Regions from separate parts of the Paenibacillus sp. ISL-20 genome, predicted to be linked through region 4. Evidence: predicted binding sites of a transcription regulator. Region 4 holds the regulator's gene; each other region holds the start of a gene.
What was found. The regulator Rex, encoded in region 4, represses fermentation and respiration genes when NADH is low (regulators of the CRP and FNR family bind a similar motif). The targets are predictions, from matches to a motif close to TTGTGAAATATTTCACAA.
Positions count from the first base shown of each region.

Region 1: J7E85_RS06835 (nitrate/nitrite transporter) is a predicted target of Rex. The motif match lies at 2,973-2,990, and genes of this name have one in related genera.
Region 2: J7E85_RS21975 (formate/nitrite transporter family protein) is a predicted target of Rex. The motif match lies at 4,856-4,873, and genes of this name have one in related genera.
Region 3: adhE (bifunctional acetaldehyde-CoA/alcohol dehydrogenase) is a predicted target of Rex. The motif match lies at 3,002-3,019, and genes of this name have one in related genera.

Region 1 is NZ_JAGGRD010000009.1:291,345-299,635, forward strand. Features, by position in the region: gene J7E85_RS06820 (glycoside hydrolase family 38 N-terminal domain-containing protein) at 1-197, shown strand, start outside; gene J7E85_RS06825 (DUF6953 family protein) at 308-544, opposite strand; gene J7E85_RS06830 (YwiC-like family protein) at 625-1,350, opposite strand; gene J7E85_RS06835 (nitrate/nitrite transporter) at 1,402-2,916, opposite strand; gene J7E85_RS06840 (response regulator transcription factor) at 3,084-3,731, opposite strand; gene J7E85_RS06845 (sensor histidine kinase) at 3,728-4,810, opposite strand; gene J7E85_RS06850 (GAF domain-containing protein) at 4,807-5,271, opposite strand; gene narI (respiratory nitrate reductase subunit gamma) at 5,324-6,016, opposite strand; gene narJ (nitrate reductase molybdenum cofactor assembly chaperone) at 6,003-6,581, opposite strand; gene narH (nitrate reductase subunit beta) at 6,574-8,109, opposite strand; gene J7E85_RS06870 (nitrate reductase subunit alpha) at 8,099-8,291, opposite strand, start outside.
Region 2 is NZ_JAGGRD010000036.1:240,964-249,254, forward strand. Features, by position in the region: gene J7E85_RS21955 (FAD-dependent oxidoreductase) at 365-1,726, shown strand; gene J7E85_RS21960 (DUF4352 domain-containing protein) at 1,854-2,450, shown strand; gene J7E85_RS21965 (TetR/AcrR family transcriptional regulator) at 2,697-3,290, shown strand; gene J7E85_RS21970 (MFS transporter) at 3,398-4,645, shown strand; gene J7E85_RS21975 (formate/nitrite transporter family protein) at 4,981-5,853, shown strand; gene J7E85_RS21980 (APC family permease) at 5,999-7,825, opposite strand; cyclic di-AMP (ydaO/yuaA leader) riboswitch at 7,989-8,184, opposite strand.
Region 3 is NZ_JAGGRD010000009.1:203,643-211,933, reverse strand. Features, by position in the region: gene nirB (nitrite reductase large subunit NirB) at 1-281, shown strand, start outside; gene nirD (nitrite reductase small subunit NirD) at 377-694, shown strand; gene J7E85_RS06465 (formate/nitrite transporter family protein) at 742-1,530, shown strand; gene J7E85_RS06460 (asparagine synthase) at 1,841-1,999, opposite strand; gene J7E85_RS06455 (Crp/Fnr family transcriptional regulator) at 2,088-2,816, opposite strand; gene adhE (bifunctional acetaldehyde-CoA/alcohol dehydrogenase) at 3,094-5,703, shown strand; gene pflB (formate C-acetyltransferase) at 6,022-8,268, shown strand.
Region 4 is NZ_JAGGRD010000009.1:36,421-44,711, forward strand. Features, by position in the region: gene J7E85_RS05535 (AAA family ATPase) at 1-459, opposite strand, end outside; gene J7E85_RS05540 (hypothetical protein) at 452-985, opposite strand; gene J7E85_RS05545 (cell wall elongation regulator TseB-like domain-containing protein) at 1,255-1,773, opposite strand; gene J7E85_RS05550 (amidohydrolase) at 1,805-3,106, opposite strand; gene J7E85_RS05555 (redox-sensing transcriptional repressor Rex) at 3,081-3,746, opposite strand; gene dinG (ATP-dependent DNA helicase DinG) at 3,820-6,696, opposite strand; gene J7E85_RS05565 (hypothetical protein) at 6,868-7,473, opposite strand; gene panD (aspartate 1-decarboxylase) at 7,619-8,002, opposite strand; gene panC (pantoate--beta-alanine ligase) at 7,995-8,291, opposite strand, start outside.

The DNA of each region.
Region 1 (8,291 bases), 250 kb from region 4:
TGCAGTCTGCGGACAGCCGTCCTTCCACGTATGCCTGGATATTGACCAACTACTGGGAAACCAACTTCAAGGCGACGCTCGGCGGCTTCTACGAGTTCCGTTATGCGCTAGAGCGGCATCGCCAGCTGGACCCGGAGCAGGCTGTGAAAGCCCTGCACGCTTCAACCGGACAATTCACGGTTCACCGAATCAAATAAGTCATAATGAAAAACAGCTGCCCTGGTTTCAAGGCAGCTGTTCTCATTATGACAGGCAGGATGGCCGTCAAGCCGGCCCCTCTCCCCTTATTATTATTTCCACAGCAAGATTACGTCCATGCCCACATGAATCCGTCACGATCCCAAGCGATCCGACCGCCATGCAGTTTGCGGAATGCCTTCTTCACTTCCTTGGACAGTGAGGCATTACCATTTTCGTTAACGAAAACAAACTCTTCCCCGAAGTTCTCGCGTACATAGCGGATGGCCTCTGTCTGATACAAATTACCCGTAAACCGGATTTCCTCCACCATCCATTCGGCCACCTGCTGCGCTGTATATGTCATATGAACATCGTTCCCTTCTGTATACCTTCACTTATTATAACAGAATGGACGATGGAATCGATTTTTATGAAAACGGCAGACTACATCAAGATCATGGACAGCAATAAAAACTGGACGGAACCCGCAATCTCGATGATTCCGACCTTCATCGGTTTCATTGCTTTTCCGGAATACAGTAACGTCTTCATGAACGGAAATACGAATGGTAGACACATCCACGGATTCCCGAAGATGATCGGCAGAACCAACATGACGGCATGATATATTCTTGCGTATATCGTCCAGCGCCTGTTTTTCCGCTCACGGAAGACCGATTTGACAAAGAACACGGTGCCCGTGAAATATAGGAAATTATACACAATGACGGCGGCAAGCATCGGATCGAAACCACCGCCCCCCAGCATATAAGCTGCGGCGCCTCCGGTACAGAACAGCAGAATCGCGCAAATATCATTTAACAGCGCACGCTCCGCTTTCTGAAGAACATGCCAAACATTCACCATGATTAGGATGAGCAGCACAGGTGCAAACCAGAGCATCGACGGCTTGAAGACAAGCACCGGAATTAGAAAAACAACGGCGATAAGGGCATACACGATCCCCCAGGATATCCAAGTTTTACGTTGGGACGTCTTCTTTAAGGATTGCAGAAACGGATAGGACGCCATGTATAAACATAACCAGGCCAAAAATAGCGGGAGGTGCAGCAGAACCGGCTTGGCTGCCGCCATTCCTATGATATAGGGTACACTGACCATAGCCCAGCCACCATGCTCCCGTGGGATGACAATCCTCGTCTTTTTCATGCGTCTCTCCCTCTCCAATCCATCAACTCATACCCATCATGATTTATATCTTCAGCCATTCGAACAACGGCCAGTCGGTTGATAAGTAATATCGCTGAAGGTACCCACATATTGTACGATGTCACCGGATTCGTCCTTTACCGCGTTAATCGTCAGTAGCTCCAAGTACTCTTCTCCGTCTTTCCGGCGGTTCCAAATCTCCCCCTGCCAGCTCCCGTGTTCCCTGATTTCAGACCACATCGCCTGATAAAACGCCGGTGATTGTCTTCCGGACTTCAATACGCTCGGATTTTTGCCGAGCACTTCCTCCTCCGAATATCCGGTTAACTTCGTGAATGCCGGATTGACGGCATTGATCCTACCGTTCGGATCCGTAACCAAAATCCCCTGGCCGGTGGAGTTAAACACCTCGGATTGCACGGAAAGTTTGTCCTGGTAGTACATCCATACCACAATAACGAAACTGGCAAGCGCAACCTGCGATAAGGCCATGAATCCAATGGAATACTGTCCCGTAGCCGAATGGATGAAGGAAAGCATCAGCGGCGGGAAGAATCCGCCAAGGCCGCCCATCATGGACACAATACCGTTCACAATGCCCGCCTGCTTGTTGAAATAAAGGGGCACGAGTTTGAAAATAACCCCGTTTCCGAGACCGGCACCAACGGCAATGGTTAAGCAACCGGCCGTATACAAACCAATGGACGGAGAGAATGCCAACAGGATGGCCGCAGCCGTGAGCCCTAAGAATACGCCCATTAATAAGAATAGCGGTTTAAATTTATCTGCAAGCCAGCCGCCTACAGGACGTAGTAAAGTGGCTACCAAAATGAACCCTGCCGTCCGCATCCCGGCGTCTACCTTCGCAAGCTCGAAATGGGTAACCAGGAAGTTCGGCAAGTACACCGTAAAGGCTACGAACGAACCGAATGTAATGAAATAAAAAAGAGAGAAAAACCACAGTTTTTCATTTTTATATACACCCTTGATCTGTTCCATAATCGGTGTTTTCACCTTAATTTCTTTACGGTCACCTAAGAGTGCATTTAGCACGGCAAATATCAGCAGCAGAACCAAATACAGCTGGACGGTTTTGGACCATCCGATCTGAGTCGCGATGACCGGTGCAGCAAACGTGGTAATGGCGGTGCCAATATTGCCCATCCCGTAAATCCCATTAACGAGCCCCAGCTTTTCTTTCGCATAGTATTTAGGCAATGAGGTCACACCGACCGAGAACACGGCTCCCCCGATCCCCAGAAACAAGCCACCGATAACCAAATGCGTAAAGGATGAAGCCGAGCTGATAAAATAAACCGGAAACAGCAGCAGGATAAAGCTGACGATAAAAACAATTCGTGCTCCCACGACATTGGCGTAATAGCCAAGCGGAATCCGGAGGACCGAACCCAGCACCACCGGAATTGCCGTCAGAATAGCGAGGCGGTCTGCCGGAATGGAGATATCTTCTCGAATAAACGGCAAGAGCGCGGAGATGATGACCCATACCATAAAGCCAAGCACCAGATTCATTGTTTGCAGCGGAAGCTGCAGCTTTTTGATCATTTCCATCACCTTTTCTAAAGCATAATGAATGGCAATTGATCCCCAGCTCCTATTGTACGTGCACCTATTCACAATGCTAATAGGGAAGTTCCCTGAATCTCTCCGGGGAACTTCCCTATTCCTTAAAGCAACAACCCTTTATTGCGCCCTTTTTATATACGTAAGGACTAAAAATCCAGCAATTTTTTCTTCAATGCATATTCCACTAACTCCGGACGGCTTTTCAAATTCAGCTTGTCCATAATCTTGGCCTTGTGCGCTTCCACCGTCTTGACCGATACAAAAAGTTTTTCCGCAATCTCCTTATTGCCATAACCCTTGGCGATCAGGGGCAGGATCTCAATCTCCCGTTTGGAAAGACTGTTAAACGGATCTTGGTCCGCACTCTCGCTATCTTTCTTAATAAACTCCCGAACCAGGGAAGTAGCCATCTGGGGATGGATATAGGTCCCTCCCTTATGCACCATGCGGATAGCGGAGATTAATTCATCATCTGGTGCATTTTTGAGTACGTAACCTGAAGCACCGTTTTTTAAAACATGAAACAGGTAATCATCATCATCATACATGGTTAGAATCAGAATTTTCGTGTCTGGAAATTCACTGCTGATCTTGCCGGTTGCAATCAGTCCGCTTTCGCCCGGAGGCATGCTTAAATCCATCAACAGCACATTCGGCCGGTGCTTCGCCACCATGGTGTAAGCCTCCATGCCGTCTGCCGCCGTCGCAACGACCTCCATATCTTCCTGGTAATTCAGAATCATGGAAAATCCGCTGCGGACCACGGCATGATCATCCGCAATCACAATTTTCATGTACCCATCACCTCCGGCTTGTCGTCACCATTCGTAAGCGGAATGTTAAGCTGAATCGTTGTACCCTCACCGGGAGCGGACAGCAAAATAAACTGACCACCGACGAGCTCTGCGCGTTCGCGCATCCCGTACAGTCCCAGTCCGGTTCCCTTAGCTTCATCAATGACCCTGTTAAACCCGACTCCACGGTCCCGGACGGTTAACTGAAGGTAGCCATTCACTTCACATAAGCGTACATGTACCTCATCCGTTCCTGAATATTTCATGGCATTCAGCACCGCTTCCTGGCATACCCGGTACACAACTGTTTCAATCTCGCTGCCGTAGCGGGCTGCCGCTAACTCCGCAGAGAATTCAACAAGCACTCCGTAGTTCTTTCCAATCCATTTAAAATGGGAGCGGAATGCAGCCTCAAGCCCCAAATCATCTAATGAAGCCGGTCTGAGTTCAACGGATAAATGCCGGATATCATCCAGAAGCCTGGTTAAAGACACCTCGGTCTGGCGCAGTTTCTTGAGCACATCCTCGCCCACATTCATATATTTAAGGACACGCAGGTCGACCAGTGAGCTCAATAGCTCTTGAGCCACGCTATCATGAAGTTCGCGGGATATCCGCTTGCGCTCGTCCTCCTGTGCCTTGATAACATATTTCAGCATATTCGTCCGCTGCAGCATTTCCTGTGTCTTCTGCTGCTTCGTCAGGTCGAGAAGCATCATCACCCGGATGCCGCGAGCTTCATCGATGATATGGTAACTGGCCGCATAGGGAACGATTCCTTCGCCGCGTGTCTTCAAATAGACTTGGAACGACGAAAACTCGCCATCCGGATAATCCAGATAGCATGTGGAGCAGGTTATGAGATCCTGTTCATCGGTGTACCCTTTGCAGGTTTGGCAGAAGGAACCATCCGCACCAGACTGCATCCTCTCGATCACTTCAATGTCAAGAATGTTCTCTGCGGCTGGATTCATAGCCACCACGCTGCCCTTTTCGTCAATAAAAAAAATGGCTTCCATGCTATTATGATACATATTTCTAAGCAATTCGCTTAAATGCTCATCCGTCATTTGAATCAAGGCCGTGATACCTCCTTGGCATAAAAAGCACCAAATTCCGTTCCTATTCCTTCCTGAAACGATTCAAAGGACTTTGGATCCAGCACGTTTTCCTTGCGATATCCCACAAGTAAAACACCCCTGACGCGAGAGCCTTCCCACAGTGGTACTGCACCAAGGCTTTTCAACTGCTCGGCAACAATAATTGGATAATTATACAAGTCCCTTGATTCAATATCAGCATTCACGTTTTGAATCAGCATCGGCTTTCCTGTCTTAAACACCATGCCGGCGATGCCTTTGCCGGAATGTAAAACGATGCGCTTATATCTCTCATTTATATTTCCCGAGGCATACTGCCAGGTCAATACAAATCGGTCTTCAGCCGGCTGCACCAATGCCATGGACACGAAATCGAATTGAAACCGGGCACGAAGCTTATCCATTTCACTTTGGTAGTTAAAGATCGGCTGATTCTTCATTTCCATTACTCCTCTGACGTAGAAAAGAAGGCCAAAAAAGCCTTCTTCCGCTCTACGATTCAAATTTACGGTGCTTTCTATACAGGATATATCTTCTACCCACATAATTCAACGGAACACTCCACACATGCACCAATCGGGTAAACGGCCATAAGCCAAAAATGCCAAATCCGGCCAAAATGTGAATTTTAAACGCCAGCGGCACATTCACCATCAACGAAGCATCTGGACGGAGCATAAACAATCCACGGAACCACACGGATACCGACTCCCGATAATTGAATTCCGGCTGTACCGCGTTCGTAACCAGCGTGCTGTACATCCCCATAAATACGATAAACAGCAGGAGGACATTAACCATCATATCGGAAGCGCTGCTGAGTTTTCGCACATTTCGAATGGTGAACCGCCTGGCAGTTAACAATACCATACCTGCCAGGGTTAGAAAGCCAAATGCGCTTCCGATATACACCGCCCCGATGTGGTACATATGATCACTGATGCCCAGCGACTCCATCCAGGATTGAGGGACGGCCAAGCCTGCGACGTGACCCCCGATAACCGGTATGATGCCTAAATGAAACATGAGACTGCCCAGCTTGAGATGTTTCTTCTCGATAAACTCGCTGGATTTTGCCGTCCAGTTGAATTGGTCTGTACGGTAACGGTAAATATGACCGACAATAAACACAGCAAGGCAGATATAAGGAAAGATGACCCACAGAAACTGATTAACCATGCTCATGATCTGCCGCCTCCTGATTGAAACATGCTTTGAACGTCTCACGCAGACCTTGAATGAGATAAAGATACGGACTCTTATACTTCTCCAAAGCTTTTAGCAGATGATAAGTGCCGTCTTCCATTACAGCCATCATCAAATCCAGGCTCGCTGCCACTTCCTTCTCGCGACCCTGCCAATTCGCCGCATATATAAACTCGCACATCAGCGGAAGATAATCTGATAATTCCGACCCCTCGATGCCCAGGCCAAACATCTCATACGTCTCTTTAAGTTTGGCGAGCATCTGGCCACGTTCCCGGCCATCCTCAAATTTATAAAAGGTCATGTACAATGTAGATTTCGCCTGAAAGTCGAAGGTCTGGACATACAGCTCTTCAATCTCTTCTATGCTGTATTCATGCATGGCCGTCCAGTACGTTCTGACGGATTCATAGGCCGGGTCTGAGGAGCCAAGCGACTCCTCCATGACCGACGGATGGAAATCCAGCTTTTCCGGATACGTGAGCTGCTGAGCGAAAAAACCGAAAACATGTTTATACTCATGCAGCATTCCGAGATTAATCACGCCAGATCCCCCCGTAGAAGTTTTCTTCGTACTGCTCTTTGCCCGTTTTGCCCTGCAGTCCTTCCGGACCGCAGCCGCCGCAGCTTGCGCTAAAGCCTTCGGAGCCCTGTGAACGGTAAACATCCATATGGCTTTCTTTATGTGAGGTCGGGACCACAAACCGGTCATCGTATTTAGCGATGGCGAGCAGCCGATACATCTGCGTCATTTGATGGGCGGTCAACCCAACCCGTTCTAGCCGCGTCTCATCAAACTCAGTCCCTGACGATTGCGCGCGCATATAAGAACGCATCATCGCCATTTTTTGGAGGGCTTCCTTCACCGTAACCGTGTCCCCTGCCGTGAGCAGATTCGCGAGATACTGAATCGGTGTACGCATCTCTTCGATCGCCGGGAAAATCATGTCCGGATTCTCGATCGAATCCCTGCCTTCAAAATAGTTCATGATCGGACTGAGCGGTGGTACGTACCAAACCATTGGCAGCGTCCGGTATTCCGGATGGAGCGGAAAGGCCAGCTTGTACTCAATGGCCAGTTTATAAACGGGTGAGTTTTGGGCAGCTTCGATCCATTCTTCGGTTAATCCGTCCTTGCGCGCCTGCTCAATCACTGCCGGATCATGCGGATCCAGGAACAGATCGCACTGGGCCTGATAGAGATCCATCTCATCCGGCGTGGAGGCTGCCTCCTGTACCTTGTCAGCATCGTACAGCAGCACGCCCAAGTATCGGATACGTCCAGTACAGGTTTCGGAGCATACCGTAGGCAGCCCGGCTTCAATTCTCGGAAAACAGAAGGTGCATTTCTCGGCTTTATTCGTTTTCCAGTTGAAATACACCTTTTTGTACGGACAGCCTGTCATGCAGTACCGCCAGCCGCGGCAGGCTTCCTGGTCCACCAGGACGATGCCGTCTTCATCCCGCTTGTACATGGCACCGGAAGGACAGGATGCTACGCAGCTCGGGTTCAGGCAATGCTCGCACAGGCGAGGCAGATACATCATGAATGCCTGCTCAAAGTTGAACTTGATTTCTTCCTCGATCTTTTCAATATTCGGATCCTTCGGGCCGGTCACATGGGCTCCCGCCAGATCGTCTTCCCAGTTCGGACCCCATTCCAGATTCATCGTCTCGCCGGTTACCGCCGATTTCGGACGGGCCACCGGCTGATGCTTCTTCTCTCCGGCATTCGTTAGATGCTCATAGTTATAAGTCCACGGCTCATAGTAATCTTTCATTTCCGGCATATCCGGATTGTAAAAGATTTTGCCGAGCGCGATTTTGGACAGCTTGCTGCCGGATTTCAGCTGCAGCTTTCCCTTTTTCAGTGTCCAGCCTCCCTTGTATTTCTCCTGGTCTTCCCAGCGGATCGGATAGCCTACACCCGGCTTCGTTTCCACGTTGTTGAACCACATATATTCCGCACCCGGACGGTTCGTCCAGGTGCTCTTGCAGGTAACGCTGCACGTATGGCAGCCAATGCATTTATCCAGATTCATGACCATGGCGACTTGTGCCTTAATCTTCAAGCCAATCCACCTCTTTCATTTTGCGGACAGCCACGTACACATCCCGCTGGTTGCCGATCGGTCCGTAGTAGTTAAATCCATAGCTGAGCTGTGCATAGCCCCCAACCATCTGGGTCGGCTTCACATGGATTCTCGTCGGCGCGTTGTGGCTGCCGCCGCGATCCTTCGTAATTTCCGAGCCC
Region 2 (8,291 bases), on a different contig from region 4:
AAGTATCATTCCATTAGATCAGGAGAAGCAAGATCCTTCAAGGCAGCACGTATAGGATAGATGATTCTTGAATCAACTTCATGAGGCTGGGCTCTTATAGCTTACCCTGATACCGAACCCGTATTCTTGGTCAACTTCTTTTATCATTATAACTATGTGAAATTATGAACAATATGTGAATAACGCAATTACCTATTGAACTGTGAAATTAATCACATTATAATAAGGGCATGAAGTGAAAACATTCACAAATAATATTACCAGTCACCACATTCATGCTCAACAAGCGTTACCAAGCATGAATCCAGGCAAAAGAGCTCATCTTAATCAAATATAAAGCTTCATACTTGGAGGAGGAAAAACCATGAAAGTAGCAGTTATCGGTTGTACCCATGCAGGAACGGCCGCCATCGTGAATACCGCCAAACTTTACCCAGAAGCCCAGATCACCGTTTATGAACGCAATGATAACATCTCATTCCTGTCTTGCGGCATCGCGCTTTACGTTGGAGGCGTTGTAAAAGACCCTGACGGTTTGTTCTACTCTTCACCTCAGAAGCTCGACGAGCTGGGTGTTGAAACCAAGATGAAGCATGAGATTATCTCGGTGGATACGGATAAGAAAAGCTTGAAAGTTCGGAACCTGGTTACAGAAGAAATTTTTGATGATACCTATGATAAACTGATTATCACAACCGGATCATGGCCAATCGTACCGAAGCTTGAAGGCATCGATCTCAATAATATTCTGCTCTGCAAAAACTACAATCATTCCAATGCGATCATTGAAAAAGCGCAGGAATCGAAACACATTACGGTTGTCGGCGCCGGTTATATCGGCGTGGAGCTTGTCGAAGCCTTCCAGCAGAACGGCAAGCAGGTTACGCTGATTGATAGTGCTGACCGCATTCTAAACAAATATCTGGACCCTGAATTTAGCGGCAAGATCGAGGAATCCTTCCGTGAAAAAGGGATTGAGATGGCCCTGGGTCAGACCGTGACTTCTTTCCAAGGCGAGAATGGCAAGGTGAACAAGGTCATCACCGATAAAGGTGAGATCGACACGGATCTGGTGATCCTCTGCATCGGCTTCCGTCCAAATACGGAGCTGCTGAAGGGGCAAGTGGATATGCTGAAAAATGGCGCCATCGTCGTGGATCAATATATGCAAAGCAGCAAGCAGGATGTATATGCAGCGGGCGATTGCTGCTCCGTACACTATAACCCGACGGGTAAAATGATGTACATTCCGCTGGCAACTAACGCCGTCCGGATGGGTACGCTCGTTGCACGCAATCTTGTGCAGCCGACAACCCCATATATGGGAACGCAAGGTACGTCGGGATTGAAAATATACGAACACAACATTGCTTCGACGGGATTGACCGAAGGAGCCGCCAAGGACGAAGGCTTGAAAGTGGAGACAATCACCATTACGGATCATTACCGTCCGGAATTCATGCCTACCTTCGAAGAGGTTACGCTGAAGGTGGTATATGAGCAAGACAGCCGCCGGATGCTTGGTGCACAGGTCATTTCCAAAGTGGATATGACGCAATCCATTAACACGCTGTCGGTGTGCATACAGAATCGGATGACGATTGATCAATTGGCCTTCATCGACTTCTTCTTCCAGCCGCATTACAACAAACCGTGGAATTTCCTTAACACGGCTGGACTGCAGGCATTGCCGGCGGTCGAGACGAAAGCACCGGTGCATTCGTAATCCTATTTACTTGCGAGACCCCTGATTTGGGGGTCTTTTTCTTGTTTTTGAAGGATTATGGATTTTGACAGCGAATTGGAAAATATCCGGACATGTAGATATCGACTTACAGGAGGTAGGATAAATTATGAATAAAAAAGTAATGCTGGCTTCGGCTGTATTGTTCTCCATGCTGCTGACGGCTGCTTGTTCCAATGATCAGGCTGATCCGCCCGCAGAAACTCCGCCGGCTGTTGTGGATAGCGAGGGGACAGGTCAGACGGACACATCTGAAGAGCAGCCGCCTGCAGAACCAACCCAAGGTGAGGACCAACCGGCCGACAACGCAGAGGTGAAGCCGATCGACGAACCTGCCGCGGTGGGCGATACGGTGGATTATCACGGCACGGTCATTACGCTGAACGGCGTACGCGAATCCGAAGGGGACGAGTACTTAAAGCCCCAGCCGGGTCATACGTTTAAGGTGGTTGACATTACCGTGAAGAACAATGGCCAGGAGCCGCTGGTCATCTCTTCCGCGCTTTCTTTTTCCCTGACGGATTCGAGCGATCTTAACTATACGGTTCCCATTACGGATGACGTGAAGATGCTGGACGGCACCATTGCCCCAGGCGGCGAGTTGACAGGAGAAATTCCGTACGAAGTGAAACAGGGGGTTACGGGGCTGCAGCTGAGTTATGGCGATCCGATGAAAGAAGGAAGGGCCATTTGGGCAGTGGAATAAAAAATATGATATTTATTTCGGGATGTACAAGTAATGAGAGGATTTTGCTTAGGCAAAGTCCTTTTTTCTATGTCATTGTCAAAGGCGTTGCTTTACATGTGGGAATGTTTTCAGTATGATTAAACCGTACAGTCGGTTTTTTATTTAGAGTAGCGTTCATCAACTTTATATTCATTTTTATTAGGGGAAACAGGTTTCCGTTTGTGATGGCGGACTATTATTTCCAAGCAAGGAGTGCTTACAACGATGTCTTCAGAAAAAGCGCAGCGAAAGCGGGATTTGATTCTGGATAAAGCGAAGGAGCTGTTCATCCAGCGCGGGTATGCGGCAACATCCATGGATGAACTGGTCAAGTATACGGGGGCCAGTAAGGGAAGCATCTATTATCACTTTGAGAGCAAGGAAGATTTGTTCGTCAAGCTGCTGGCGAAACAGAATCAGGAATGGATGGAAGCCTGGAACGATAAAAAAGCCCGTTACGCCAGCTTCGAGGAGAAGCTGTACGGCATTGCCGATCATATGGTCGATGACTTCCAGAATCCGCTCACCAAGATCGCGGAGGAGTTCTATATCAATCAGCCGGAGAATAAGACGATTGTGGGCGAGATGCTGGCGATTCTGCAAGGTCCGCGTACCCTCTACCGCGAGATTTTGACGGAGGGAGCGGATGAGGGACGGATACCGGCAGAAGATGTCGAGGAGATATCCGTCATTTTTGGCGCGCTTCTGGATGGAATGTCGATTTGGTACTATGAACGTTCTCAGGAGGAATCGAGACTGCTGTACCGTAAGGGAGTAACTTACTTTTTAAACGGTGTGTTATCGAGTCAAGGTTCGTAGTGTATTGGAGGATTTATCGGAAACGCTTCTGTTGGTTTGCAAGCGGGGGGTGGGCGTTTCCGCACAAATAATTAAACCGAATAGTCGGTTTTAATGGGGGATGGAATATGAGGCATTTGTTTGGCAACCGCGCGTTTGTGCTGCTGATGGTTTCGGATTTTATGCAAAATATCGGGATCTGGATCCGCAACATGGCGCTGTTGTTCTTTATTATGGAGAAGAGCAACCATGACCCGGTCGCCGTATCGCTGCTTACCGTAATTGAATACGCGCCCATCTTTGTGATCTCCATGATTGGCGGCGTACTGGCTGACCGTTGGCGTCCCAAACGAACGATGATCTGGGGAGACATTTTAAGCTTTTTATCCATACTGCTTATCCTGTTTGTTGTGTATGCGGGATATTGGCAGGCCGTGTTTGCGGTGACCCTGGTCTCGGCCGTTGTATCCCAATTCTCGCAGCCTTCGTCCATGAAGATCATCAAGCGCTGCTTACCGGATGAGCATGTGCCCGCGGCCACGGCTTTGTCCCAGACCTCGATGTCGCTGTTCATCATTTTGGGACCGATGGTCGGCACGACGATCTATCAAGCTTTTGGAATGCAGGCTTCTTTAATCAGCCTGTTGGTTCTATTCGGCGCTTCGGCGATTGTGCTGGCGTTTCTCCCTTCCAGTGTGGATGAGCCCTCTAACCATTCGGAATCGACCGGTTCATTTATGAAGGACTTGAAGGCAGGCTTCACTTACATCGGCTCCAGTCGGCTGCTGAAGGTGCTGCTGGTGGTTTACGTTTTATTGGCGCTCGGCAGCGGACTTGTTCAGCCGCTCGATATCTTTGTCATCACGGAGCGTCTACAGTTGGCAATGTCCAGCGTTCAGTGGTTCACCGCGCTAGAGGGTCTTGGCATGTTGATTGGCGGCGTGCTGGCCGCTGTGATTGCAGGGAGAGTGAAAGGCTCCTACCTGCTGTTTGCCGGGCTTGCCTTCCTTGGCCTCTCGACCTTTGTCGAGGTGCTGTCCCAGTGGCCGATCTTAACCGGTACGATGCGCTTCGTAACCGGGGTGCTGATGGCGATGGCGCAGACCGTATTGATGGCTGTGATGATGCGGCAGGTGGAAGAGAAATTCATCGGTCGGCTGAACGGCGTGATGACACCGATGTTTACCGGCATGCTGCTCATCGGCTCCGGGTTTACGGGATGGTATATGTCGGCAACCTCCATTGTCGTCGTGTATTTCACGGCAGGTGCGCTCTTCCTGCTGTCGTCCTTCATTAGCATGAAGCTTCCGATCTCGAACGTTCCGGTTCAGGAGAAGGAAACGCCTGTTAGGGTAGAGACTGCCGCCGAGGCGTAGGCTGCTGGTTTTGAACATGATGGTGGTATAAAGGCATAGGCTTTCCGGGTTAGAACATGATGGTTGGTTAAAGCATCAACCAAGCGGTGTCGGGATCCTCTCCGACACCGCTATTTTACATGTACCGCTCGCTCGGATTCGAGCGAATGAGTCAGGGCAAATCAAGAGCAGCCAGGACAGAGGCTGTCTTGTCCCCTCTGACGCACGCGATCGTGATATAATTCACGTTCTTGCTATGGAGGCTGCGGTACAATATGGGTAACTGTAAACAGAAACATCAGACGCTGCATTCGAGAGATTTCAGGACGGAATGCGGGAGAAATGGGGGAGCGGCCATGGCCTATTACAAACCTGATCGCATTGCGGAGATCACCTTGGAGAACGGGGTGAAAAAAGCACATAACTCCGCTATGAACGTGATGATATTAGGATTTTTGGCGGGTGCTTTTATTGCACTCGGCTTTTTGCTGGATATTCGCGTAATTGCCGGAGCATCGGAGGCTTGGGGAGGCATTGCCGGTTTTATAGGCGCGGCAATATTCCCTGTCGGACTGATTCTTGTATTGCTAGCGGGCGGAGAGCTGCTGACAGGCAACATGATGGCCGTGTCCCTGGCCAGATTCAAGAAGCGGATTTCCACGGAAGAAATGGTACGAAATTTAGCTCTTGTCACGGTAAGCAATATGGCAGGGGCGTTGTTCGTCGCTTATTTCTTTGGTCACGTGACGGGTCTGACAGGCAGCGGCGTTTATCTGGAGAAGCTGGTGGCCATGGCAGGTCATAAGATCGACGACAGCTTCCTGCAGGCCTTCTTGTCGGGCATCGGGTGCAACTGGCTCGTGGCGCTCGCCGTGTGGCTGTCCTACGGATCGGATCAGATGAGTGGCAAAATTCTCGGGATCTGGTTTCCGACGATGGCGTTTGTAGCCATTGGCTTTCAGCACGTGGTGGCCAATATGTTCCTCATTCCGGCAGCGATATTTGAAGGATATTACAGCTGGGGCGAGTATCTGGTGAACTTCATTCCGGTATGGCTTGGCAATTTCGTCGGAGGCGCGCTGTTTGTGGGAGCTGCCTACGGGACCGTATATTTGAAGAAGGATGATAAGGTTGAGGTCATGCTTCGCGGCGAACAAGACGCCGCACTGCCGTCTGCGCCAACTACCGGCACTGCTCAACAGGTTCATTCTGCGCAGAATGTTTCTTAATATCCCGAAGCCTGGTAAGCGTCTAGGCGGAGGGAAAAAAGCTGCGATTGACCGCTCCCTTAAGAATAGGGATCGGATGATCGCAGCTTTTTTAACGTTGTTGGCGGAGTGGATTCCTTGTATAAGTCGCAGCGGAACAAGCCCGCTATTTTTTTAAATGGTAAGGTACTGTGGTGATAATCACATCTCTCCGATACAGTAAATGTGCGCGAATGAGCAAGCTGGACTGATTGTGCAGGAAGTTATGCCAGCCCTTCTTGGGGATGAACTGCGGTATGACAACGGTAACCTGATAGTGGGATTCGCTTGCCTTCCGCTGCACGGTATCGATGAATTTGGTCAGCGGCTGAATGATGCTCCGATAAGGCGAGTGCAGCGTCACCAGCCGGATGTCCGGCTGCCACTTCTTCCATTTTTCCTGGAAGGCCGCCTCGTCCTCCCGCTCGAACGGCACGTACACCGCGATAATTTGTCCTGCTCCCAGTGATTTGGCATAATTCAGCGAGTTCTCCACCACATGCGTGATTCCCGCCACAGGCAGAATAATAACATTTCCCTCAATCGGCTTAACCGGCTCACAGGTCGTAATTCGCAGCTGGTCTGCTACGGCCTCATAATGTTTGTGGATTCGTGTGAAGATCCAAATGATCAGCGGCAGGAAAATCAAGACGGTCCACACTTGGGCGAATTTCGTGAAAAAGAAGATCATCGTCACGATAAAGCTAATGCATGCGCCGGTGGTATTAATGATCAGCTTGACGATCCATCCTTCAGGCTTTTCTCGAAGCCACTTCACCATCATCCCTGTTTGGGAGAGGGTAAAAGGGATAAACACGCCGACGGCATACAGAGGAATCAGATGCTCGGTTTTGCCTTCGAAAGCCAGCAGCAACAGAATGGAGAAGAACCCAAGTATGATAATCCCGTTTGAATATCCCAGACGGTCCCCCCGGACGGTGAACATTCGGGGAATAAATTTATCCTTCGCCAGATTAACGGCAAGCAGCGGGAAGGCGGAATATCCCGTGTTGGCGGCCAGGATCAGAATGAGAGCCGTTGTTCCTTGGATAAAGTAATAAAAAACGTTTCGTCCAAAGGTATGCTCGGCAATCTGGGAAACGACAGTGACTTGCTCGCTGGGGCTAACCCCATAGTAATAGGCCAGGAATACGATGCCCGAAAATAACATTGCCAGCAAGGATCCCATCGCGACCAAGGTTTTGGCCGCATTATTCGGAGCGGGATCCTTGAAGTTCGGGATGGCGTTAGAAATGGCTTCAACGCCGGTCAGGGCAGAGCTGCCCGAGGCAAATGCCCGCAGGAGCAGGAATAAGCTGAGACCGGCGACAGGCGTGCCGATCGGCGTGTGAAGCTCTGGTGATGCATGGCCTGTAGCTATGTTGAATATTCCGACGCCAATCAGGATAAACAGCGCCAGTACAAACAAGTAAACCGGATAAGCCAATATGGTGGCCGACTCCGTAACCCCTCTTAAATTGAGTACGGTCAAACATAGAACGAACACGATGGAGATGGGCAGATTGTAGGCATGCAGTTCCGGAAAAGCCGACGTGATCGCGTCCGTCCCCGCCGATACGCTGACCGCAACCGTCAGGATGTAGTCGACCAGCAGGGAGCCGCCAGCGACCAATCCTGGATTCATCCCTAAATTCCGTTTGGAAACCACGTAGGCTCCGCCGCCATGCGGATATGAGAAAATAATTTGTCTATATGATAGGATAAGTGCCAGCAATAAGACCAGGACCCCGACGGCAATCGGTATGGAATACCAATAGGCAGCCGCGCCAACGGTCATCAAGACGATCAGAATTTGTTCAGGTCCATAGGCCACGGACGACAAGGCGTCGGATGAAAGGATGGCCAGCGCTTTGGTTTTGTTCAGCTTTTGCTCGCCCAATTCCGTTGATTTAAGCGGTCTTCCGATGAGGAATCGTTTGATAGAAGATAACATGTTTTTCACCGCCGATCTAAGAATAGGTACATGATGGGAGCTGCTTGAAGTGAGTTCAATCGGTGTGCCTCATGTGCTGGACATATGGGCTATCTCCATTCCAATATTGATTTTTGGCAAACAAAAAACACAGGTTAGAACCCTGTGTTTGATCACAAGTTCACAACCCTCTCCATCAACGCTGACGAGGTTAGCTGTCGGATTCGGGCGGTGAGAGTCGCCCTACCTGATAATAGTCGCGGCGTACGTACGCGCTGCATCAGGATTCACCCCATAGTATGGTTGACAGATCCTATAGGTATCCATCCATACGTGTGGTTCCCCCGCTTTCCAAATTGGAAATTAAGCGAATGTCATGTGAATATGAAGAATGATTTCGAAGCTGAATAGTATATTACGCCTGCTCAAATCTTTTGTAAAACACCCTCCAACGAAGAATAAAGCAGAATTATTTATAAAAAATGAC
Region 3 (8,291 bases), 170 kb from region 4:
AAGTGAAAACGGATGAAGAGCTGGTCGAAATCTGCGGAGCCTTGATGCAGTATTACCGTGAAACCGGCAAGTACCTGGAGAGAACATCGGAGTGGGTAGAGCGCTTGGGACTGGAACATATCCGAGCGGTTATCCTGGACGATACCAAGCAGCGTAAGGAACTGGTGGAGAGAATCGAGCTTGCCTTGCAGCAAGTCGAGGATCCGTGGAAGAAAGTGCTGAACGACGAGAAGCTGCGCAATACGTTATTTGAGGATGCAAAACCGGTCAGCAGCAAATAAAAGAGGGAGGAATCTACATCCCTCTTGCCGCCTGAACATAGAGAGCTTTTCGCAGTATGGATGGGGATAGAAAAGAAAAGTGGAGGTCGAATGTTATGGAAACCGGAAAATTTATTACGGTAGGGAATGAACATGATTTTCTGTCACAGCTCGGAAGGGTGGTCCAACTCGGAGATCGGGAGATTGCCGTCTTCCGGACTTCGGATCATCAATGGTTTGCGCTGGACAATCAAAGCCCTCATCCCAAAGGTGGGCCACTCTCGGAAGCCATCGTATCCGGGCACTACATCTACGATCCGTTATACGATTGGAAAATCGAGCTTTCAACCGGGCTCGTACAGGCTCCGGATAAGGGTCAGGTTCGTGTATACCCGATTCGCGCCGTGGACGGAAAGGTTGAGGTGGGTGTTTAAGGCCAGCAATCGCATAATAAACAGACGAAATCAAGGGGTGGTATCCCATGTTTAAAACAGATGTGGAAGCCGTTGTCAATGCCGCCGTCGGTAAAAAAGAGCAGATGAATCATAATCTGCTGCGCTATATGGTATCGGCTATGCTGGCCGGCGCGTATGTCGGCATAGGGATTGTATTAATCTTTAAGCTGGGGGCGCCGCTCGCAGCTGCCGGTTCACCCTTCCAATCCCTCGCCATGGGAGCTGCATTCGGGATCGCGCTCACGTTGGTGGTGTTCGCCGGGTCAGAGCTGTTTACCGGAAATCACATGTTTTTTACGATAAGCACATTATCCGGACGAACGACGATGGGGGATACGCTGAAAAACTGGGTACTCGTGTTTATCGGCAATCTGGCTGGAGCGATTCTGCTCAGCTATCTGGTGTATGCTTCCGGCCTGTTCAAAGGCCTGCCGCCGGACCACCTCATCTTCACGGCTGCTGCCAAGAAAATGAATGATCCGTTTATGGAGCTGTTCTTCAGAGGCATCTTGTGTAACTGGCTTGTCTGTCTGGCCTTGTGGATGGGAATTCGGGCCAAGGGAGAAACAACAAAGCTGATTTTAATATGGTGGTGTCTGTTTGCCTTCATTGCAACAGGGTACGAGCATAGCGTAGCTAATATGACACTTCTGACACTCGCGACGATTTTACCGGGGCATCCCGAGACCATATCCATCGGCGGATGGATAAGCAACATGGTGCCGGTCACGCTGGGGAACATCCTTGGCGGCGGATTGTTTGTAGGGATGGCTTATTGGTTTATCTCATCGGGAAAAGGGAACAAGCAAAAGTAGGTTTTGTAGGTGACATCGAAGAGTAGGAGCAGTTCCGTAAGCAGGTTTGCTCACTTGATAGACAGCAGAAAAGAAGCGGTCAACCAAACGGTTGACCGCTTCTTTAACGATATACAAACGAGATGATTTGGAGGCTTCGCCCTCCAAGCCAATAGCAGATAAAGTTGAACCTAATTAATGAGTATACAAAGAAACGGTTTCTCTTTGAATGTCTAATTAAAGTGAGGGATCTGCACAACTAAAAGAAAAGCCGTCCCTTCAGTTCAATGACTGAACAGGACAGCTGTGTGTACCTTGTCTTCCAAATCCTTTACCGATGTTCCACCAGGTCAATCGCACCAAGCACAATATGAGCCAGTCCGAAGCCGAGAATACCGGTTGCGGCAAGTTTATACTTGCTGCCAAGCAGAGCGGCACCCGAAGCAGAAACCACAGTTCCAAGAACAGCAGGAATCAATCCTTCACGCATGCTGAGCACTCCCTTTAATTTGGTTTGGAAAGACAAGGTTTATTGTAAGCAGATGACTGTATATTATGCACAGAAGGGAGCAGGCCGATTAAATCCGGCAGATTTCGTTCGGACACAGCTCGCAATGGCAGATTTCCTGCAGCATCGGAAGATCTTTAATGACAATCATTCCGCCGGCATATTCGATGGCATCTTTTTTGCGTAAGTCACTCAGCATACGGTTGACGCTTTCCCGGGTTGCCCCAATCATGTTCGATAGATCGGTGTGGGTAATCTTCTTGTTGATGAGAATGGTATCATCGGCTTGATGCTGTCCGTAGGTGTTGCTCAGACGGATCAGTGTCGATGTTAAAGCACCGGGCTTACCGTACATCATGAGATCACGGAATTTGGTCTGGGTAATGCGGTGGTGAATGCCCATCCACTTCATAAAATCAATGGCGAAATCGCAATGCTGACAGATCAGCAGCTCCAGATCCTTGTGCTCGATGACACCGACAACACTATCCTCCAGCACCTCTGCCGAGAAACTGTGATTGTTGCTGAAGAATGGATCGGCTTGCCCGACCATGTCTCCTGGATGGTACATATATAGAATAAGCTCTTTGCCTTCATCAGTCGATTTAGTTAATTTAATTCTTCCTTGTTTAACGTAGTACAGCTTGTCGGCAAAGTCACCTTCCCAGAACAAATGGGATCCTTCAGGGAGTACCCTTTCCTTCATGCTGACCAGCAGACGGTTGCGGTTTTGTTCCGAGAAGCACTGCGTGTTCCCTAAGTTTTCGATTTCCATTACATGGTCTACAGTAGTATTCATGTTGGTATCCCCTAACATCCTAAAATTTGATCTGTTTAATCTTTAAATACATTATAACGTGAAAACATTCACTTTTGGGGGAGAATATGAGGGAAATCGTGGCGAATTTTCAAACTTTGTGATCTCTTTCACTTAGAAGGAGGGAAAGACAGGTATAAATCACACAGAAAATATAAATCATTATATTGTGAAATATTTCACATGAATTTGAGAGCGGCTGTGTTACGATCAAAGCGTAGAGAAGAAAGAAACCATGAACCATGGGAGGATGAGAGATATGGCTGTGAGCAAAGGAACGGTTGAAGTTAAGGGACAAACAGCATCGGAGTACATTCAAGGTCTGATTGACAAGGCGAATCGGGCCAAAGAAAGTTTTATGGAATTGAATCAGGAGCAAGTCGACGGGATTGTACAGGCGATGGCCATGGCAGGCCTTGAGAAGCACATGCAACTGGCGAAGATGGCGGTTGAGGAAACGGGACGCGGCGTGTACGAAGACAAGATTATCAAGAACCTGTTCGCCACAGAGTATATCCACAACAGCATCAAGTACGACAAAACGGTGGGTATTATTGAAGACAACGCCTATGACAGCTTTCAAAAAATAGCAGAGCCGATCGGGATAATCATGGGGATAACACCGGTAACCAATCCGACCTCCACAACCATATTCAAGGCGCTGATCTCCATTAAAACAAGAAACCCGATCATCTTCGGATTCCATCCATCCGCGCAGGCATGCAGCCGGGAAGCCGCGCTGATACTGCGGGATGCCGCCGTGAAACAAGGTGCTCCTGCCGATTGCATCCAGTGGATCGAAGCTCCTTCCATGGATAAAACCAATGCACTCATGAATCATCCTGACATCGCCTGCATTCTGGCCACGGGCGGTTCGGCGATGGTCAAGGCGGCATACAGCTGCGGCAAGCCGGCCCTCGGCGTAGGACCAGGTAACGTGCCTTGCTTTATAGAGAAGAGCGCGGACCTGGATCAAGCAGTGAACGATTTGATTTTATCGAAGACCTTTGATAACGGCATGATCTGTGCTTCCGAGCAGGCTGTCATTATCGAAGAGCCTATCTATCATACAGTGAAGAAAAAAATGATTGCCAGCGGCTGTTATTTTGTCAACAAGGAAGAGTTGGCGAAACTGACGGCGCATGCGATGGTATCGGAGAAATGTGCGGTTAATCCGTCCATCGTCGGAAAGCCGGCAGCTAAGATTGCCGAGGCTTGCGGTTTCGAGGTACCGGAAAGCACCAAGATCCTGATCGCCGAGCTGGAAGGGGTCGGTCCGGCTTACCCGCTGTCCGCCGAGAAACTGAGTCCGGTTCTGGCCTGCTATAAGGTGAAGGATGCCGAGGAAGGCATAACACGCGCTGAAGAGATGGTTGCTTTTGGCGGCATGGGCCACTCGTCGGTGATCCACTCGCACAATGAGGACATTATTATGCAATTCTCGGATCGGATGAAAACTTGCCGCATCCTGGTGAACCAGCCTTCTTCGCAAGGCGGTATCGGGGATATCTACAACACGAACCTGCCATCGCTGACACTGGGTTGCGGCTCGTATGGACGTAATTCCACTTCGTCGAACGTGACGGCTGTCAATCTAATCAACGTGAAAAGGGTGAACCGCAGAACCGTGAATATGCAGTGGTTTAAAGTACCGGACAAAATTTACTTTGAAAAAGGCTCCACGCAGTATCTTGCTAAAATGCCGGAAATTACCCGTGTTGCGATCGTTACCGACCCCATGATGGTGAAGCTGGGTTATGTGGAGCGGGTAGAGCATTATCTGCGTCAGCGCAGAGTGCCAGTGGCCATCGAGGTCTTCTCGGAGGTCGAGCCTGATCCTTCAACAACGACAGTAGAACGCGGAACGGAGATGCTTACCCGATTCCAGCCGGACTGCATTATCGCCCTCGGCGGCGGATCGCCAATGGATGCAGCGAAAGCGATGTGGTTGTTCTATGAATACCCGGATACGGACTTTAACAATCTGAAGCAAAAATTTATGGATATCCGCAAGCGGGTCTACAAATATCCGAAGCTTGGACGGAAGGCGAAATTCGTTGCCATTCCAACAACGTCGGGTACGGGCTCGGAAGTGACTTCGTTTGCCGTCATCACGGACAAAGGGCTGGGGAATACCAAGTACCCGCTGGCTGACTATGAGCTGACACCGGATGTGGCGATTATCGATCCGGAATTTGTATACACGCTGCCTAAAACAGCGGTAGCCGATACCGGTATGGACGTTCTGACACATGCCATTGAAGCCTACGTATCGGTGATGGCCAGCGATTATACGGATGGGCTTGCCATCAAGGCCATACAGCTGGTGTTCCAATATCTTGAGCAGTCGGCGCTGACCGGTGACAAACTCGCCCGCGAGAAAATGCATAATGCTTCGACGCTTGCCGGCATGGCTTTTGCGAATGCGTTCCTTGGCATCAACCACAGTCTTGCGCATAAGTGGGGCGGCCAGTATCATACGGCACACGGACGCACCAATGCGATCCTGATGCCTCACGTCATTCGTTACAACGCCAAGAAGCCAACAAAATTCGCGGCATGGCCTAAATATACCCACTTTGTGGCAGATGAGAGATATGCTGAAATCGCACGGATTCTCGGGCTGCCAGCAAGAACAACGGAAGAGGGCGTAAACAGTCTGATTGGCGCGATCCGGGAGCTGAACAGCAAGCTCGGTATCGAGGAGTCGTTCCAGCAGCTTGGCATCGATGCTAAAGATTTCGAGAAAAATGTTGAGCATTTGGCGGACCGGGCTTTTGAAGACCAGTGCACAACGAGCAATCCGAAGCTGCCGCTGGTGACAGAGCTCGCAGAAGTTTACCGCAACGCATTCTACGGTCGGTTCTAAATAGGATAGGCTCTGAATGCCGATCATGAAGATCCGTGAGGATGTTGAGGTAAGTGATCCAGGACCAGACTCAGAGTGATAAAAATCACGGAAAAAGATGACTTTGTGATTAATATCACAGATGCGAGGGATTAACAGGACTACAATAAAGGTGTAGCAAGAAGCTGAATCTCAGGTCTTTGATAAAGAAGCTTGAAGGTACAAGGCGGGGTAGTGGCATCATTGATCGTGAAAATAATCACATTTAAAGATCTGAGATAGATCAAGGTGTGGCCTCGCCTGTCCTGCAAGCCCCAGCAAATCTAGGAGGGATTCAATATGTCGGTGATTGAAAAAGAAACAGGCTGGAAAGGTTTTAAATCAGGTAAATGGACCAAGCAAATTGACGTTAATGATTTTATTGCAGAGAACATTACTCCCTATTATGGCTCTGATGAATTTTTGGCAGGACCCACGGATAACACCAAAGCATTGTGGGACATCGTATCGGATTTAACCAAGAGAGAACGGGACAACGGCGGGGTTCTGGACGTGGATGTCCATACACCTTCAACCATCACCTCCCATCAACCTGGCTATTTGGATAAGGATAAAGAACAGATTGTCGGCGTTCAGACCGATGAACCGTTCAAACGCTCGATCCAGCCTTTTGGCGGGATCCGGATGATGATTGATGCGTGCAACGCATACGGCTTTGAAATGCCGCAGGCCGTTGTGGATATTTTTAACGGCATACGCAAAACGCATAACCAAGGCGTGTTTGATGCCTATACTACTGAGATGAGAGCAGCGCGCAAAGCCGGGATTATTACGGGACTTCCCGATGCGTACGGTCGCGGACGTATTATCGGTGACTATCGCAGACTATCGTTATACGGTGTAGATGCTCTTATTCAGGACAAATTGAGAGAACTCGGCGAGCTTGAAGTGGATGCCATGGATGAGCCGGTCATCCGTTTGCGGGAAGAATTGTCTGAGCAAATGCGGGCCCTTAAGGAACTGAAGGAAATGGCGGGTATGCACGGTTTTGACATTTCCAAACCTGCGAATACGGCGAAGGAAGCATTCCAATGGTTGTATTTCGGTTATTTGGCCGCGATCAAGGAACAGAATGGCGCTGCGATGTCGCTTGGCCGAGTATCTTCTTTCCTTGATATTTATATTCAACGGGATCTGGCTGAAGGCAAGCTGACGGAAGAAACAGCTCAGGAACTGGTCGACCATTTCGTTATGAAACTTCGGATCGTGAAATTCCTGCGTACGCCAGATTATAACGAGCTGTTCAGCGGGGACCCAACGTGGGTAACGGAATCCATCGGCGGTATGTCGATAAACGGTGAGACGAGAGTGACCAAGAACAGCTTCCGTTTCCTGCATACCTTGTATAATTTGGGACCTGCTCCAGAACCGAACTTGACGGTGTTATGGTCGGAGAAGCTGCCGGAAGCCTTCAAAAAATATTGTTCGAAAGTTTCCATCGAAACCAGCTCGATTCAATACGAGAATGATGATCTCATGCGTCCGATTTACGGAGACGATTACGGCATCGCCTGCTGCGTATCCGCCATGCGCATCGGGAAACAGATGCAGTTCTTCGGAGCCAGAGCAAACCTCGCCAAAGCGCTGCTCTATGCGATCAACGGTGGTAAGGATGAGAAATCAGGCGCCCAAGTTGGACCGGAATACCCGGCTATCTCCGCCGATGTCCTGAGTTATGATGAAGTCATGAAGCGATTCAAGCCGATGATGGAATGGCTCGCGAAGCTCTATATGAATACACTTAACGTTATCCATTACATGCATGACAAATACAGCTATGAACGGATTGAGATGGCGCTTCACGACCGGGATATCCTGCGCACGATGGCATGCGGCATTGCAGGCCTGTCCGTAGCAGCGGATTCACTGAGTGCAATTAAATATGCGAAGGTGAAGCCGGTACGCAATGAGCAAGGAATTGCAGTGGATTTTGAAATCGAAGGCGAGTTCCCTTGCTACGGCAACAACGATGATCGCGTGGACAGCATCGCCGTTGAATTGGTCGAGACCTTCATGAGCATGATTCGCAAGAACAAGGCTTACCGTGACGCCATGCCGACCCAATCGGTGCTCACGATTACGTCGAACGTCGTATACGGCAAGAAAACAGGAACCACGCCGGATGGACGTAAGGCAGGCGAGCCGTTTGCGCCGGGTGCAAATCCGATGCACGGACGCGATAAGAAGGGAGCTCTCGCTTCGCTGACTTCCGTGGCCAAGCTGCCTTATGAGGATAGTCTTGACGGCATCTCGAACACGTTCTCGATCGTGCCGAAAGCCCTTGGTAAAGAAAGTGATATCCGTGTGAACAATCTGGTTGCGATGCTGGACGGTTATTTTGGCAGCAAGGCACATCATCTGAACGTCAACGTATTTGACCGGGAGCAGCTGATCGATGCGATGGAGCATCCGGAGAATTATCCGCAGTTAACGATTCGGGTCTCCGGTTATGCAGTTAACTTCGTCAAACTGACGCGTGAGCAGCAGCTCGATGTCATCAACCGTACGTTCCACGGATCGATGTAAGGATGGAAGACAACCCTAGCGGA
Region 4 (8,291 bases):
CCGGATGCGCCCTGCACCAACACCGACATACATCTCAACAAATTCACTGCCGGATGCAGCGACAAAAATCGAATCCGTGTAATGGGCAGCGGCTTTAGCCATCAACGTCTTCCCTGTTCCCGGAGGCCCGGTGAGGAGAATGCCTTTTAGCGGGCGAATGCCGAATTTCTTAATGTCTTCATGACGAATTAGAAAATCCAATGCTTCTCGCAGCTCTTGCTTGGCATTATCCTGCCCGCCGATTTCTTCGAACGTCAGCTTGGCAGGTCCGCTCTTTTTCCGTTTCCGCTCATTCCCTGCGCCTACAGCGATGCCGCCCTTCATCTTAGCAATAAACAACAAGCCGCCTACAAGTGCTGCAGCGATGAGCAAGGGCACGATGTTCACGCCGACAAACACAAGGAATACCAACAAAACGGGAATAAAGCCTAACATGACTTCTTTAGCTAATTTAGGCATGATTCCACACCTCCATGTTGCCAGGTTGACGCGGCAAGATTATAAATTTACCAGACTTGCCGTCTGACAAGCTGACATAGACATGGGTGTCATCAATCGTTGCCTTTGCTTTCAAATTCGGCGACTGATCAGCAAGCTGCTCGAGCGATGATTGAATATCGGTATACTGCTTATTGTCCATCGCTTCAGCGACTGACAGCATCGCCTTCTCCCACCATTGATCCAGTGCTTCCGAGGAATGGTCCTCGACCTGGATTTTCAATTCCCGCTGGCCAATCACAGACTTGCCTTCCTTCTTAATATGCTGAACCAAGCCTTGTAAATTCGTATCCGGAGCCAAATCAAGATTCAAAGTAACGGTATTCTGTTTAATATCTATATGAGAATCCTTCACGCCGTCATATTGTGACACAACATTGGCCAAAGGGTTCTGCAAAGCCATCTGCCGATACAGAAACCATCCGCCAAAGAGAACCGATGCTGAGATCACGACAGTCAGCATGATAGGTACAATGCGTAGTTTCATGAAGTTCCTCCTTCATTTCCTATATAAAATTTTGTCTATCATTCTGTAACACAATAATACATATAAGAACGATATATTGCGATGCATGTATTTTGTATGCTCTTTTTGTACATGTACGAGTATATCACATCTTATATACTTTTTCATGCATGTCTGTGAAAATATTTAGAACAGTTTTTCCATATTCTTTCTGAATGCGCTTACAATTACTAAAAGAAAAGAGAGGCACCCTATGAATATTAAAGGGCGCCTCTCCTCTTACTACATTTTTATTGATTTGGAAGAATAATGTCATTCCCGATGGTGTTACCATCTTGAAAACGATAAAACCGATACCCGCGCTGACCGTTGTGTTCATACTGCAGCTGCCATGCATACTCGCCCTCATACATTCCAGGCAGCAACCTCTTAATTTCCACGCCAGGCAATTCGTTATAGATCTGATCCCGCATCTGGGCTTCTGATATCCCCGTATTCAATAAAACGGACTGGACAGCCTCAGCACCTTCAACAGGTACGTTGTCATCCGTAAATTTCACCCATACCATACGATCTTGATTGTCCTGATCCTTCCCGCTTACCACCCAATAGTTATTATCCTCGCCCCACACCGATTTATAGGTCTTCCCGGACGTAACCAATTGGCCATGCTGTTTGGCGGCAACAATTGCCATTCTTTCTTCATTCCAAGTATCTTTCATAACATATGAATAATAGAGCTGTAGACCAAGCAGTAACAGCAGCACGCTGGACACACTCAGCAATATCCACTTCGTTTTTTTCTTCAAATCCGTCTTCCTCGCTCCCCTTGATTATTCCCTAGAGGGTTGTAAGACGCTCAAAGGCACGCTGCGCTTCCCGGCGGATACGTTCCTCATCGAGAGTAAGACTCGCGCCATTCTTCACTACCTGCTTACCGTCAACCCATACATGCTCAACATCCTTCGCACTAGCGGAGTAGATAGCATGAGAAATGTAATCCGTCTTCGGAAGAAAGTGCGCCTGATCCGTATTCAGTGCGATCATATCTGCTTTCATACCTACCGCAAGCGTACCGATATCCGCAAGGAAGGCTGACTTAGCTCCATACTCTGTACCCATCCGAAGCGCTTCAGATGCAGGAATTGCGGTTGGATCCCCGCTTATCCCTTTATGAATCAATGCCGCCAGACGCATCTCTTCAAACATATCCAGATTATTATTGCTCGCAGGTCCATCGGTACCCAATGACACGGTGACCCCGGCTTTCAGCAGTGCAGGCACGCGTGCAATGCCGCTGGCAAGCTTCAAATTGCTGCCTGGATTATGCGACACCATGACTTGATGCTTGGCCAGGATATCGATTTCTTCATCGGTCAGATGGACGGCATGCGCAAGCAGCGTTGGACGGGAGAACATGCCAAGCTTCTCCAAATGGGCGACAGGGCGAAGTCCGTAGTCATTTACATTCTGAGCTACTTCCGTTTCCGTTTCGGACATATGGGTATGCAAAGGCAGATTCAAATCATGGGATGCCTGAACGAATTTTTCGATGAAATCCGGCGGGCATGTATAAGGTGCATGCGGCGATATCATCGTCGTAATTCTCCCGTCAGCCTTGCCATGCCAGTCTTTCGCGAATGCAACCGCCTCATCCAGCTTCTGCTGCTGCACCTCAGGCGGACATAATCCAATCACACCGCGTGTCAGAACGCCGCGCATTCCTGAATCCTGCACAACCTTAGCAACCTGATCCATATGATCATACATATCCACAAACGTCGTGGTTCCACCTTTGATCATCTCCAGCACGGAGAGTGCGGTTCCCCAGTATACATCGTCGGCCGTGAATTTGGCTTCCATAGGCCACATTTTTTCCTGAAGCCATACCTGCAGTGCCAGATCGTCGCCATAACCGCGGAGCAGCGACATCGCTGCATGTCCGTGCGTGTTCACCAACCCAGGTAGGAAAAACAGATGAGTTCCGTCGATAATTTCTGTTCCCTCTTGGACGGGTGGCTCTTCTTCACCCAGGTAGGTTATCCGGTCATTCTCCACAACCATATATCCGCGTAACACGGATCTTCCTTCCTCTAGTACCGCAAACGTTCCGTTCTTAACCATCCACTTCGTTGTCGTCATGTGCTGCATCCTCCTTACCGTTATCCAAATAATAGGCCAAACTCTGCAAATCCGTAGTGAAATCAGCCGTATGAATCCGGATATGGGATGGGGCTTTCAGGATGGTTGGCGCAAAATTCAGGATAGCCTCGATGCCTGCGGCGATAAGCTGATTGGCTACATTCTGCGCTTCAAAATCCGGAACGGTGATTATCCCGATACGAATGCCGTACTCATGAACCGTCTTCTCCAGTTCCTCCATCGGCTGTACAACCAAATTGTTAATTTTCATACCAACTTTGGGAGAATACGAATCGAAAACCGCCACAATCTTCATATTGTCCTTCAGAAATGCATTGTAATTCGATAATGCATGTCCAAGATTACCGGCCCCAATCAATGCGACATTGATCTTCTGGTCCAGCTTTAGAATCTGGCGAATTTTCTCGATCAGATAAGATACGTCATATCCGATCCCTTTCCGTCCAAAATCACCGAAATACGCTAGGTCCTTACGAATTTGAGCAGGGTTGAGGTCCAGTTTTTGTCCCAGTTCCTGGGAGGAAACCGTGGAAACCTCCCTTTTCTGAAGCTCATTCAAATAGCGCAAGTATACAGGTAATCTGCGGACCACGGCTTCCGAAATTTTTTCCGATTTCATTCATGCTCCCCCTAAATAATAGGTTAATAACTACATTTTTTTGTGACCGATCATTTCGTTCATTGTTTCACTTTTATTCAGCTTGGTTCTCTACGCCTGCCTCTTCCTGCAGCCATTCCGAAATTCGGGGAACGATCCCCTCTGTCGGCATATGCTCCATCTTCGGCCCCGGCAAAGAATATAAGAAATATTTCCCGTAATAGGATTCAATGACCCGGGTATCGTAGACAATGACAATCCCCTTATCTTGCGCGGTCCGCACCAGTCGGCCAAATCCCTGTTTGAAGCGAATGACCGCTTGCGGAACCGAAAGCTTCATGAACGGGTTCTTCTTCTGCTGCTGCAGCAATTCGCTCTTGGCTTCGACCAAGGGATGATTCGGCGGCTGGAACGGCAGCCGGACGATCGCAAGGCAAGTGAGCGCCTCACCAGGTATGTCTACCCCTTCCCAGAAGGAGCTGGTACCCAGCAGGACCGAAGCGCTGGTATCCTGGAATCTCCGGATTAACTTGGTACGGCTGGTTCCGTCCATCCCTTGTCCCAGTACCGTAATATCGCTGGATGCCAGCGCCTCCTTCAACGGCTCGTGCACCTGACGCAGCATGCGGTACGAGGTGAACAGCACAAGCATGCGGCCATGCGTAGCGATTGCCGTATCGGCCAATGATTGCACAAGTGTATTCACAAAGAGTGCATCCCCGACCGAGCCCTTCACGCTCGGAAAATCGCGCGGCACGACAAGGAGGGCCTGCTCCCTGTAATTAAACGGGGATGGCAGCAGAACCGTGTTCAGGTTGCCGCTATCTGCCGCTTCCTGAAGACCCAAGTTCTCGATCATGAACTGAAACGATTTATCCACCGACAAGGTCGCCGATGTCAGGATCACGCTTTGTTTCTTGTCAAAAAACAATTCCTTCAAGTGGGTGCTTACATCGACAGGCACTGCATAAAGCTGCATCGATTTGCCGCGGAAATTCCCGTTAGCCTCCATCCAGTATACCGTGCCTTCATCATTCAGAGCCATGAAGGACCTCAGGTCCTCGCGGTGTGCGGCCAGGTCCTTAAACAGACCCGATAGGTCTGTTAACAGACTGTCCGCGCTGTAGTCGTCCAGATCTTCCTTCATTTCGGCGATCAGCTTGTCACCCTTGCGAACGACATCGCCTAGCGTCACATGAATTTGATGCTCCAGCTCGGCCAGCGAATCCCAATCCTTCGGCTTCTTCAGAGGCGATAAGCGAAGCGAGAATTGACCGGCATCCCCTGGAGTCGCGTCTCCGCGTTCCGGAAGCAGTCCGAACAATTGATCGCTGAGCCGGTCCCAATTCTCTTTTGCGGTGATCAGATCCGGATAAATCCGGTCTATGATGGAGGACCACTCGACAGCCTTCTCATGCGATGATGCTTGCAGCAGCTGGCGAAGAGCCGGAAGCTGACCGCTGCGGCTGTCTTTGTACATACGGGTCAGCGTATGGACAACCGAAAAATATTTCATTTGCAAGCCAAGGTGCTTGCCGGCGACGTCCTCCAGATGATGCGCTTCATCAATGACGAGACGCTCATAACTCGGAAGCAGCTGATGATTCGCTTTTACGTCGGTGAACAGCTTCGAATGGTTCGTAATGACAACATCCGCGATGCCCGCTTCATGTTTGGCCCTGTGATAGTAGCATTTGCGGAACCATGGGCAGGCACGGCCAAGGCAGGAATCCGAATCGCTGGAGATGGTCTCCCAGAAATCCCCTCCGCGACCGCCAAAGTTCAGCTCTTCATCATCCCCGTTCTCCGTCTGGGTCAGCCAGACCAGCATCTGCGCCGCGGTGATCACATCTTCCTTCGGGGAATGAAAATCTCTTCTATTTATTTTATGTTCAAATTTTCTCAAACACAAATAATGGCCTCTTCCCTTGAAAATAGCCGCTTTAAAAGGAAAAGGAACAACCTGGGTGAGCAGGGGAATATCCCGGTCACGCAGCTGTTCTTGAAGGTTGATTGTATGCGTGCTCACCATAACCTTCTGTTCCTGCTTCACGCTTTGATAAATCGACGGCAGCAAATACCCGAGGGATTTGCCTGTTCCCGTGCCAGCCTCGATTAATAAATGTTTATTGTTATCGAGTGCCTGCATCACTTCCTGGAACATCATGTCCTGGGCATCCCTGCTCTCGTAATGAGGCAGCGTTTCCTTCAGGCGTTCACGGACATCATTCATGTATTGCTCGAAGCTCACATCGGCTAAGGGATTGGGCTCCGTCTCATCCCTGACAGGCGCAATATCGTTCCAATCGTCAACGGCCAGGGCGAATTGACGATAGTACGTATGGGTGTCACCGGCTTGTACAGCCTGGAGTTCCCTGTCAGCACGGATGCCGTCAAAGAACCAGGCCAAGTCGCTGTCCTCGTCCGCAAACAGGTCACTTAACCGCTGCACGGTAAGCAGAGGAAGCTCATCGATCTCCTCCAGGCATTTCAGCAGCGCATGGGCTGTGGCAAGGGCATCGCTGTCCGCCTGATGCGGACGGTCATGCTCTAGGCCGAAATGAGAGGACACCATCCCGAGCTGATAAGAGGGTAGCGAGGGAAAACATATTTTTAAGAAGTGCATCGTATCTAGAATTCGGCCGCTGAACGGTAAATAGCCGCAGCGATCGAGTGCATTTTGCAAAAAGTTAAAATCAAAAGCGACATTATGCCCAACCAATACGACATCGTCGAGCATGGGCACGAGTTCCATCATCATTTCTTCCAATGACGGAGCATCCGCTACATCACTGTCGGAAATGCCGGTCAAACCGGTAATAAAAGGAGGGATCGGAATCCCGGGATTGACATAGGTGCCGTATACGCGGGAGATGCTTCGATCCTCTTCGATGATGGCCAGTCCAACCTGAATGATCTCATCTGCTGACTGGTTGCCCGTGGTTTCAAAATCCAATACGGCAAATTTCATTTCGATAAAATCCCTTTCCTCCAGACTAATTAACAGCATACCAGAAGTTGCGGGTTTTGAACATTCCGGGTAAAAAATCCCCGCGTTCTCCCCCACCGCTCCATACGGCAAAAAGCGATACCAAAGTCTCAGGGATGAGCTCTGGCATCGCTTCTTGTAATGGCTTGATTTCTACAGCAAAGAGATCAATTGGCTGCCGTACTGGAGCTCACCGCGATTCTGCTTGCAGACCTCCAAATTGATAATGGGGTCAGGAAGTGTCGGGTCGCTGTGAATCGCCAGTGCAAAATGCTCCTCGGCTTTCCCTTGTTGTCCGTTCAACACCTCGATGCATCCAAGCGCGTTGTAGATCATCGCTCGCATCTTCTTGTTGTCTGCCATGGGCAGGATGGACACCAATACATCGGACGCTGGTATGGTTTGCCCCAAATAAAGATGGGACATCGCAATATACAGCTTAATCAGAAGGCTATCCGGAAATACTGTGGCGGCCACCTCAAATTGCTGTATAGCCGGCTGGAACATCAACAACTTGTAATAACCTTGGCCGCGAATGAATGCATCAAGCTGCAGTTCCGGCGCTTCGGTCGGTGGAAAAACAGGAGGTGAGGCGGCACCCTCGCGGAAGATAGCCATCTTCTCTTCAAAATGGAGCCATTCCTCGATAATGCCCTCGCTCATGCTTTTGAGCATGTTCCAGTTTTGTACCAGCGCCTGTTTTTGGGGACCTTGAGCAGAAGGGTAATGCTTCACAATTTCATCTAACATGTTGTTCATTTCAGCGAATACATGTTGAAACATAGCTGCATCCCACCCTTAGCGGAAAAATGAGATCAGTGCGTCGACCTGAACTCATTTTCTGTAGAAGTCGGTCTTTTCATCCCTTTAAGGTCCCGACACATTTTGGCTCTTAGGAGACCGTTTAGAGAACCGCGGCGTGAACCTCACGATATTCCGTGTTAACCGGCTTATTCATTTCGTCAACGATCACAACCGTTGGGGTATGATTGTCGTATTCCTCTTTAGACATCATGGCATAAGAAATGATAATGACGTTGTCGCCAGGCTGTACAAGCCTTGCAGCTGCCCCGTTCAGACAAATCACGCCACTGCCGCGTTCGCCTTTGATCACGTACGTTTCCAAACGGGCGCCATTGTTATTGTTCACGATTTGAACTTTTTCATTCTCCAAAAGGTCTGCAGCCTCCATTAGATCCTCATCAATGGTAATGCTGCCCACATAGTTCAGATTGGCTTCCGTCACCGTTGCGCGGTGGATTTTGGATTTCATCATTGTTCTAAACATGGGATCCCCCTACTTTTGGTTGAAGTAACGCATTGTCAATGAGACGGGTGCGGCCAAATCGTACGGCCAGCGCCATAATGACGGTTCTGCCTTCATCCGCAATGCGATATGAATCTTCCACGGGAACAAGTTCCGGGAAAGTGAGCAATTCTGCATAATCAATATCAGCGAGCGGGGACTGGGATATAGATTCCCGAAGATGAACACGGATCTCTCCTGCCGTTGTCGCTAGTCCCTGCTGGATCATCTCCTGAGCGGTCCGCAAAGAGCCCGACAGCACAAGTGCCTG